Regions from separate parts of the Tepidibacillus sp. HK-1 genome, predicted to be linked through region 1. Evidence: riboswitches for the same ligand, from Rfam matches in the RefSeq annotation. Region 1 holds a riboswitch; each other region holds the start of a gene.
What was found. A riboswitch is a leader RNA that binds a small molecule or an ion and turns the genes downstream of it on or off. The one in region 1 is predicted to bind S-adenosylmethionine.
Positions count from the first base shown of each region.

Region 2: it holds a riboswitch for S-adenosylmethionine, as region 1 does, so the genes downstream of both, BEN26_RS00615 (O-acetylhomoserine aminocarboxypropyltransferase/cysteine synthase family protein) here and BEN26_RS01540 (methionine ABC transporter ATP-binding protein) in region 1, are expected to answer to the same signal.
Region 3: it holds a riboswitch for S-adenosylmethionine, as region 1 does, so the genes downstream of both, metX (homoserine O-acetyltransferase MetX) here and BEN26_RS01540 (methionine ABC transporter ATP-binding protein) in region 1, are expected to answer to the same signal.

Region 1 is NZ_BDGM02000002.1:119,173-122,452, forward strand. It holds gene BEN26_RS01525 (5'-3' exonuclease) at 81-491, opposite strand; gene BEN26_RS01530 (DUF3055 domain-containing protein) at 570-842, opposite strand; gene BEN26_RS01535 (hypothetical protein) at 926-1,288, shown strand; SAM riboswitch class I at 1,382-1,491, shown strand; gene BEN26_RS01540 (methionine ABC transporter ATP-binding protein) at 1,689-2,720, shown strand; gene BEN26_RS01545 (methionine ABC transporter permease) at 2,710-3,280, shown strand, end outside.
Region 2 is NZ_BDGM02000001.1:116,534-119,813, forward strand. It holds gene leuS (leucine--tRNA ligase) at 1-533, shown strand, start outside; gene BEN26_RS00605 (DUF2533 family protein) at 613-882, opposite strand; gene BEN26_RS00610 (helix-hairpin-helix domain-containing protein) at 960-1,604, shown strand; SAM riboswitch class I at 1,645-1,749, shown strand; gene BEN26_RS00615 (O-acetylhomoserine aminocarboxypropyltransferase/cysteine synthase family protein) at 1,814-3,100, shown strand; gene BEN26_RS00620 (CoA-binding protein) at 3,164-3,280, shown strand, end outside.
Region 3 is NZ_BDGM02000031.1:13,403-16,682, reverse strand. It holds gene gerQ (spore coat protein GerQ) at 71-478, opposite strand; gene BEN26_RS12905 (cell wall hydrolase) at 496-927, opposite strand; SAM riboswitch class I at 1,081-1,187, shown strand; gene metX (homoserine O-acetyltransferase MetX) at 1,297-2,391, shown strand; gene BEN26_RS12895 (homoserine dehydrogenase) at 2,378-3,280, shown strand, end outside.

The sequences.
Region 1 (3,280 bases):
TATAGCATGGAGCTAGTAAATTGGGATTTGCTGCAATAAAGCATTCATTTCTAGCTCAATTAGTTTTGCTTTGGCTCTTTCTAAAGGAATACGATAATAAGCATCATGATTACACTTGTGTGTTCATTGACTAATTGTAATGCATCCCCATCACCTGTAAGTAAATAGACATGAAGTTCAGGGGAGGCAAACTGTTGGGAAATACTCCCCATTATATCATCTGCTTCATATCCATCGATCGAGATCAGCGGGATACCAAAGGCTTGAAGGACTTCTTGGATTGTTTTATTCCCAGTATCATTAGCAATAATTGCATAATCAGGTTTGAAGGTATGTAGAGCATGGAAAAAATACCTTAGATATTGGTAAATCGCATTTGTAGGAATTCCGGTACTTGTTTGCATGATTCGTCCAGAGGTAGCAGTTGCGTAAAATCCACGGAATAGTAAGGCTAAGTTGTCTACAACCAAAAGTTTTTGTTTGTTTTCCATTTTTAATAAAACCTCCTAATCAACTGTATTATTGTAATACAAATTGGAAAAGGAGGTAAAGATACAAATTTTTCATCATCAATAATATTGAATTAAATAGTCATAAAGATCTTTTGCTTCTTCTTCCGTGATTTGATAAGCTTCTTCTAAAAAGCCTGGTTCTTCTAAATCATCTTTGCCAATAATCGCGGTTATACCAGATTGAATATTGATCACTAAATTTTTACCGTAAAAACGACCGGTGTGAATGATGGCCAAATCAAACTTTGAATTTGAGGCACCAACAAAGCTAATATATTTAATCTCTGTTTTTTCTGTTTCTTCATAAAGGATAAACATCTTCTCATTCATCTAGTTTCAATCCTTTCGCTGGATATTTTCACAAGTATTATATCAAGTTTTTCCTTTAAATATGAAATTGGGGGTTTTTGTAAGTGAACTTGAAACAATTGGAATCTTTTATCCATGAAGTTACGGATGAGGGTTATATTCTTAACCTTTGGGAACCCATGATGAAGGAATGGACAATCTCTTCTACTAGACAAGTTTTAACGGAACATGATAAAGAAGATCAGATCGATTTTGAACGGTTTATTAGCAAGATGATGGAAATGGAAAGAGCATGCATGGAAGAGAAAGACCAACGGCCAACAGTTATTATGAGAAAAGACTTTCGCGAATGCAAGGTAGAACTTCAAAAAGCAAATGGAGAAGTGTGGGTATATATTCTTCAACCTTATGGTTATCAAGGAACTTGGGAAATCTTTAGGGTAGATCGGAAAAAGAAAGGGTTTTGAACCAAAAAAGTTTAGTGATGAATTTATGTTGACAATTGTTTTTTCATGCTTTAATATACTAATCATTCCAAGTAAAAAATTGAATAGCAAATCTTCTTATCCAGAGAGGTGGAGGGACTGGCCCTTTGAAACCTCGGCAGCGGGTTCTCCTTATGAGAATACTGTGCCAATTCCTGCAAGCTTAAAAGCTTGGTAGATAAGAAGAGTGGACTCATTTTGTATGTGAACCCTCTTCTTATCGTGTGTAAGAAGAGGGTTTTTTAATGTTAAGGAATGTATAACTTTCTTTTCATTATTGGAATGGGATCCCGCAAAAGTAATCGGAATATGCAATGAACAAAAGCGTCACTTTTGTGGGCTATCTTACATGTCTAAATTGTACAGAAGAAGGAGGATCGAGATGATTAAATTAGAAAATATAACGAAAGTCTATCATAGTGGTGGACAAAAGATTGAGGCTCTAAAAGGAATCAACTTAGTTGTTGAACATGGAGAAATCTTTGGCGTGATTGGTTTTAGTGGAGCAGGTAAAAGTTCACTACTTCGCACCGTCAATTTGTTAGAAAAACCAACAACTGGGAAAGTCATCGTAAAAGATCAAGATTTGACTAGTTTATCTAAAGCAGAATTAAGGAAGGCAAGACAGAATATTGGTATGATCTTCCAACATTTTAATCTATTGAACTCAAGAACTGTTTTTGGCAATATCGCTTATCCCTTGAAATTAGCAAATATGCCAAAAGAACAAATCAAGAAGAAAGTAGAAGAATTGTTAACATTCGTTGGATTAGAAGATAAAGCAGACTATTACCCTGATCAATTATCTGGTGGTCAAAAACAACGAGTTGGGATCGCAAGGGCACTGGCCACAGAACCTGAAGTATTATTATGTGATGAGCCTACTTCAGCACTTGACCCGCAAACAACGATGTCTATTCTTGAATTATTAAAGCGAGTTAATCGCGAATACAATATCACCATTTTGATGATCACTCATGAAATGAATGTGATTCGGGAAATATGTGATCGAGTTGCAGTGATTGAAGATGGTCAGATTGTGGAACAGGGCAGTATTTTTGAGGTGTTTGCCACACCAAAAACTCAAACTGCAAAAAACTTTGTAAGTACAGTAATGCATGATGAAATTCCTCAATCAATTAAAAAACTTCTTGAAAACCAAGATGGTGAAAGACAAATCCATCGCATTGTTTTTGTAGGAGATACGGCAGGAAAACCCATTTTATCTCAAGTTTCTAAACGGTTTAATGTTGATATCAATGTATTATTTGGTCACATCACAGAATTACAAGAGGTTCCATTTGGTAATTTGATTGTGGAGTTTCGTGGAGCTCAATCGGAAATTAACAGAGCGATCATGTATCTAAATCAATCAACCGTAACGGTAAAAGAGGTGTTGGCAGATGCAAGTTGATTGGAATAACCTTTGGCCAAAAATTTCTGAAGCCTTGGTAGAAACTTTAACCATGGTTGGTTTTTCTTTAGTTTTTGCACTTTTTATCGGTTTTCCATTGGGGATAGCTCTTGTTGTCACGAGAAAAGGAAATCTTTTGGAAAATACAGTCGTATTTACGATTTTAAATGCGATTATCAATGTGTTTCGTTCGGTTCCCTTTATTATTTTAATGGTAGCAATCATTCCGCTTACTCGTTTGATTGTAGGAACCTCAATCGGAACAGCAGCAGCTATTGTTCCACTGGTTTTTTATTCAGGACCTTATATTGCTAGATTAGTTGAACAATCTTTATTAGAAGTTGATCCAGGAGTAATTGAAGCAGCAGAAGCAATGGGTGCAACACCTTGGCAAATTATTTTTACTATCCTTCTACCTGAAGCGCTAGCATCCATTGTCCTTGGCATTACGATTGCTATTATTGGTTTAGTAGGGGCATCAGCAATGGCAGGAGCTGTTGGTGGAGGTGGCCTTGGAGATTTGGCCATTGCCTATGGTTATCAGCGGTTTGAAACGGTGA
Region 2 (3,280 bases), on a different contig from region 1:
TAGAAACCCTTACACAGACTTATCCATACCAAGTGGAAACTGATGCGGAAAAAGAGCTTCGCCGCATGATTCATCTTACCATCAAACGAGTGACTGAAGATATTGATGAAAGAGATAACTTTAACACAGCAATTAGCGCAATTATGGAGTTAGTAAACAAAATTTATGTTTATCCAGAGGATGGCAATAAAGGGTTGCTAAAAGAAGCGATTGAAACCACTGTCATTCTACTTGCTCCGATGACACCACATCTGGCAGAAGAATTGTGGCAAATGATGGGACAAAGGGAAAGTATTCATAAAGAAAAATGGCCAACATATCAAGAAGAGTATTTAGTGTTAGATGAAGTGGAAATTGCAGTACAAATCAATGGAAAAATCAAAGGAAAAATGGTTGTTCCGACTTCCTATTCCAAAGAGGAGTTAGAAAAGGAAGTTCTTTCTGATCCAAGATTAGAAGAATGGAAGGCTGGTAAAGAAGTCCGTAAAGTGATTGTCGTTCCAGGAAAACTGGTCAATATTGTTGTTAGCTAATAAATCATAAGAAAGACTACTGGACAAACCAGTAGTCTTTTTGTACAAAAAGCAGGAAATTTATGCTTTTTATCAAATATTAGGAATGTGTTTTCATTTTATTCGCATATGCTGTGAACATTTCCATTGTTACTTCTTTTCGAGAAGGAAGCTGATTCTTTAGTGCGTATCGATTCATTTCATTAGTCCATTGATTTAACTTAGTTAAATCTACATTTTTTCCTATTTTATATTCGGTTAGTAATTCATCTATAATCCGTTCACGCTGCTGATCCATTTGTTTATATACTTCGATGGCATGAACTTTTTCATTTACTTTTTTTGATATTTCCAAATGAACGCTATTCATTTTATCACCTCAACCTTTTGATTCTATTATTTTATATCAATAATTAAAAAAATGCAGTAGTAGAAAGGGGAAGAAGAATGGGAAGTCTCCCAAATATACGGTTTACAAAAAGAGAAAAAGTCTTACTCGGACTGTTGATTATTTTTTTACTTATCATCATTAGTCAATACATCTCTTATCATCAAAAACAGCCACCTACGTTTGCGGATGAACCTTTAGTTGAGTTATCCACCGAAAAAGGGGATACCCCACAAGGAGAAGTAAAGCAAACGGAAATGACAAATCCTAAGAAGATAGTAGTTGATGTGAAAGGAGCAGTAGCAAAACCAGGAATCTACCAATTAACAGAGGGGTCAAGGGTAAAAGAAGCGTTAGATCTTGCTGGAGGGACCTTAGCAAATGCAGATTTAAACCAAGTCAATTTAGCTCAAAAAATCGCAGATGAAATGGTCATTTTTGTCCCTGTTCAAGGAGAAACACTAAATGGTGTATCTTCTGGATTAGGTGTATCTTTTGAATCAAATGCTGAAACAATTTCCATCAACCAAGCAAGTGAAGAAGAGCTGATGCAATTAGATGGAATTGGTCCTGCTAAGGCAAAAGCTATTATAGAATACCGAACAAAACAAGGTAAATTTCAGACGATTGAAGATCTGATGAATGTGCCAGGAATCGGCCAAAAAACTTTTGAACAAATAAAAGAAAAAATTTCAGTGCATTAACAGAATAATGTGTTATAATATTTTACAATTACATAATAAACTCTTATCCAGAGTGGCGGAGGGACTGGCCCGAAGAAGCCCGGCAACCCCACAAGTTAATTGTGAAGGTGCTAATTCCAGCAGACGAAAGTCTGAAAGATAAGAGAATTAGGTTTTACACCTCTTTCTCTTTGAAAGAGGTTTTATTTTTTTCTAAGGAGGAATTAAAAATGACAGAATTAAGGAAAGAAGAGAAAGGACTAGCAACATTAGCAATTCATGGAGGGTATACTGCAAGTAAACACTTAGGGGCGACAAATGTTCCAATCTATCAAACGGCAGCCTACCAATTTGAGAATTCAGAGCATTCTGCTGCCCTGTTTAATATGGAACAAGAAGGTAATATTTATAGCCGAATTAGTAACCCAACAACAGATCTATTAGAACAACGTTTGGCAGCTTTAGAAGGAGGAGTAGGTGCCTTAGTTACTGCTTCTGGACAATCGGCAGCATTATTATCTATTCTTAATATTGCTGAAACTGGAGATGAAATCATTGCTTCCAAAAACTTGTATGGGGGTACCATCACCTTATTTACATATACATTACAAAGATTAGGAATTACGATTCATTTTGTAGATCAAAATGATTTAGATCAATGGCAAAAGCATGTGAATGAAAGAACAAAAGCCTTTTATATTGAGTCCATTAGTAATCCTTCTTTAGATGTTCCAGATATAGAGGAACTAGCTAATTTAGCACATCAAAATGGAGTTCCATTGATTGTGGATAATACATTTGCAACCCCTGTATTATTACGTCCATTTGATTTTGGGGCAGATCTTGTGATCCATTCCACAACCAAATATATTGGAGGGCATGGTAATACGATCGGGGGAGTTGTCGTAGATAGTGGAAAATTTCCATGGGACAATGGGAAATTTAAGCGATTAAGCGATCCAGATCCTGCCTACCATGGACTAAGCTATATAGAACATGTCGGAGAACAGGCATATATTACAAAATTGAAGGCACAATTAAATCGGGATATTGGTGCAACCATGGCACCATTTAATGCATTTCTGTTAATTCAAGGGTTAGAAACGCTTTCTCTTCGCATGGAAAGACATAGTACAAATGCGTTAGCTGTAGCAAACTTTTTATCTCAGCATCCGCAAGTTGAATGGGTGAATTATCCTGGTTTAGAGAATCATTCAACCTATACCTTAGCCAAGAAATATTTAGATCATGGGCAAGGAGGTATCCTGACCTTTGGTGTAAAAGGTGGATATGAAGCAGCAAAACGCTTCATCGATAAGGTTCAATTATTTACCCATGCTGCAAATGTAGGTGATGTTAGATCCTTAGTTATCCATCCAAGTAGTTCAACTCATCACCAGTTAACAAACGAACAAAAGATAGCTGCAGGTGTATCAGATGATTTAGTTCGAGTATCTGTTGGAATCGAAGATATTAATGACTTATTAGCTGATCTTGAACAGGCTCTAGCAGAATAATTATTGACTTATTCCTAAGAAATACAATATTGTATAGGTAAATGATAAAAAGGGGAGCTTTCCATGAGTCTTTTAACAACAAATGAACAAATCAAAGAACTGATTCAAGAAACAAAACGTATCGCAATTGTAGGATTATCCAATAAACCTGATCGTGATAGCTATAGAGTGGCTGAGTAT
Region 3 (3,280 bases), on a different contig from region 1:
TTGCAAGAGAACTAGAGCCGATGCAAAAATAAAAGGAACACGTTAAAGGTGTCCCTTCTGTTTTAAAAGGCTATAATCTGACAGTTGGAGGAACATAGTTTAGTTCTTCATCGAAAGTGATATAATCAAGATTAACCATCAATAAAAGATAACGTCTTCCAGTTTGTGGATCGCTAATAATAATATGATCGCGACCTGCAGCTTCCACACTACCTTTAAATACTTTGGCATTCCATTCTTTATTGTTTTCAAAAGTCATATAAATCGTTGCAATTTTTCCCAAATTAAGTCTTAAAATATTTTCAATATAAGATTGTTCTGCTGGTAAAAGACCAGGCACATCGATTCCTGTTTCAGGTGATGGTGGAATTGGTACCATTGGTTGTTGTGGTACCATTGGTTGCATGTAATCGGGCATATTCATATCATAGGGATTGATTAAATATGAATCATAATAGTATGGATTGTAAGGATACATCGAAATTCAACTCCTCTTTAATAAGTTCGGTAAACGGAAGGGCAATTACTGTAAGTAGGGTGAAAAAAACAATGGTCTTTATAGCGCCCCGCATTGGGTTGGTTATACCATGTTCTTGGGCACGGACCTAGTGGTTCAAAAAACCATAATGCTCGAGTGGCTGGGTGGTATTTATTACCTCTAATCACTTTTCTTGCTAGTTGGATATCCTGTGTTCTGGCTCTTTGATAGAAATAAGATTTTTGAACCGCTTCAAATCCACCAGGAGATTGGAAAACCATCTGCTTAACTGTCCGAATGTTTTTAAAGTCTAAACAACTAGCACGTACACGGTTAACTCCAACATTACCGACCATTAGCATGCCAAGCTTCCCTTCACCTTCAGCTTCAGCCCTCATTAATCTAGCCAACAGTTTCACGTCTTTTGAATTAGCTTTTATTACAGCCATTGATTCACCCCGCATATATAGGCTTCCATAACAATATATTTAACCTGTGCAGAATAGGTGATTAAAACAAAGGAATCATTTAAAAAAAATCCCTTGACAATCTGTTTTAATGCATTGTATTCTTGTATTAACCATTTAATTTAATAAAGGAAATTCTTATCCAGAGAGGCGGAGGGACTGGCCCTATGAAGCCCGGCAACCGGTTTAAATAAAACGCGGTGCCAATTCCTGCAGAACATTCATGTTCTGATAGATAAGAAGAGCGGCGATCACCATCTCTTCTTGAAGAGATGGTTTTTTAATCCCTCTTCTTAGGAAGGGGATTTTACTTTTTTGGGGGATTTGAATGGATGAAGAGGAGGAGTAAGGATGGCGGTGGCAGAGATCAATCTTCATTATGAGTATGGAAAAATAGAAATTGGAGATTTAATGCTTGAATCTGGAACGATTTTACCACAAGCTCATATAGCTTATGAAAGGGTAGGTTCCATTGGTGCACCTGTTATATTAGTGTGTCATGGTTTGACAGGAAATCAATTTGCTTATGGAAATGATAGGACATCTGGTTGGTGGTCTGGGATGATTGGCCCCTATCAATGGATTGATACGAATGAGTATCAAGTGATTACGACAAACGTGATTGGTGGATGTAATGGTACAACAGGTCCTTTAAGTATAAACCCGGACAATAAAGAGATTTATCGTGCTTCATTTCCCTTTGTTACCATCAGGGATATGGTTCATGCTCAATACAAAGCATTAAGGAAAATGGGTATTGATCATGTGCATGCTGTGATTGGAGGGTCATTAGGTGGAATGCAAGTTTTGGAATGGGGAATTCTTTACCCTACCTTTATGGATAAGCTATTTCCTCTTGCTGCGACTTCTTATTTAAGTGACTATGCCATCGCTTTTAATGCTATGTCCCGCTTTGCTATTATTCATGACCCTAAATGGAATCATGGAAATTATCCATTGGAAGATAAACCTGATCATGGATTAAGTCTTGCACGTATGTTAGGAATGATTACTTATCGTTCACAAGAGTTGTATAATCAACGTTTTCAGAGGAGCCTTCGTAATGAGTGGGGGAATTCCCACGATGAAATTACGTTTGAAATAGAATCTTATCTTAGTTATCAAGGAGATAAATTAACAAAACGTTTTGATGCCAATAGCTATCTATATTTACTTAAAGCGATGGATAGTCATGACATCGGTCGTGGCCGTGGAGGATGGAAAGAAGCCTTGAAATTATTAAAAGCCCCTATGATCGCTATTGCCTATAAAGGGGATTTGCTTTATCCGCCAGAAAGTTTAATGGAGCTAACAGAGGCCTATCGTCAATTAGGAGGTCATGCAAATTTTTATGAGATCGATACGATTTATGGCCATGATGGTTTTTTAGTCGAATTTGATAAATGGGGATCGATTGTAAAGGAGGGTTTATATGGAATCGATTAAGGTAGCCTTACTAGGTTTGGGTACGGTGGGAACTGGTGTATATCAAACGATCATTTCCCATCAAAAACAATTACAACATATCTTAGGCAAGTCTGTTGAAGTCGTTGCGATTTTGATTCAGGATATAGAGAAGAAACGAGTTTTGGAGATGAGGGATTCTATTCTCGTTACAACGAATTATCAGGATATTTTACAATTACCTAAATTAGACGTAGTCATTGAAATGATAGGGGGAAGAGATCCTGCCTATCAATATATCATTCAGGCACTCTCAAAAGGTTGTCATGTGATTACAGCAAATAAAGAATTAATGGCATTTAATGGAGCTGAATTAAAGGAAATCGCGAAACAATATGGGGTAATGCTAGCCTTTGAAGCTAGTGTAGCTGGTGGAATTCCTATTATTCGGACGATTAAACAATTGCTTCAAGTGAATCAAATTACAAAAATCCAAGGGATTATAAACGGGACTTCGAATTATATTCTGAGTCAAATGAGGAAAAAACGAATTTCCTTTAAACAGGCGTTAAAGGAAGCACAAGCAGCAGGTTTTGCAGAAGCAGATCCTACAAATGATATTGAAGGCTGGGATGCTTTTTATAAATTAATGGTTTTAAGTGACATCATCTTTCCTGAACGACCAAACTGGACTTCAGTGAAAAAGATTGGTGTCTCGGAGGTTACGCTGGAACAATTGGCTCTTGTTGAAGAACTAGGCTTACGAATGAAACTAGTTGCATCACTTTATAAGTCAGATACAGGCTGGAATGTCCGAGTAGAACCAACCTGTTTAGCAGAGTCTAATCCATTGTATAGTGTTGAAGGGGTAGATAATGCGATCATCATTGAAACTGATGTTGTTGGCCGCTTATTTTTACAAGGTCCAGGA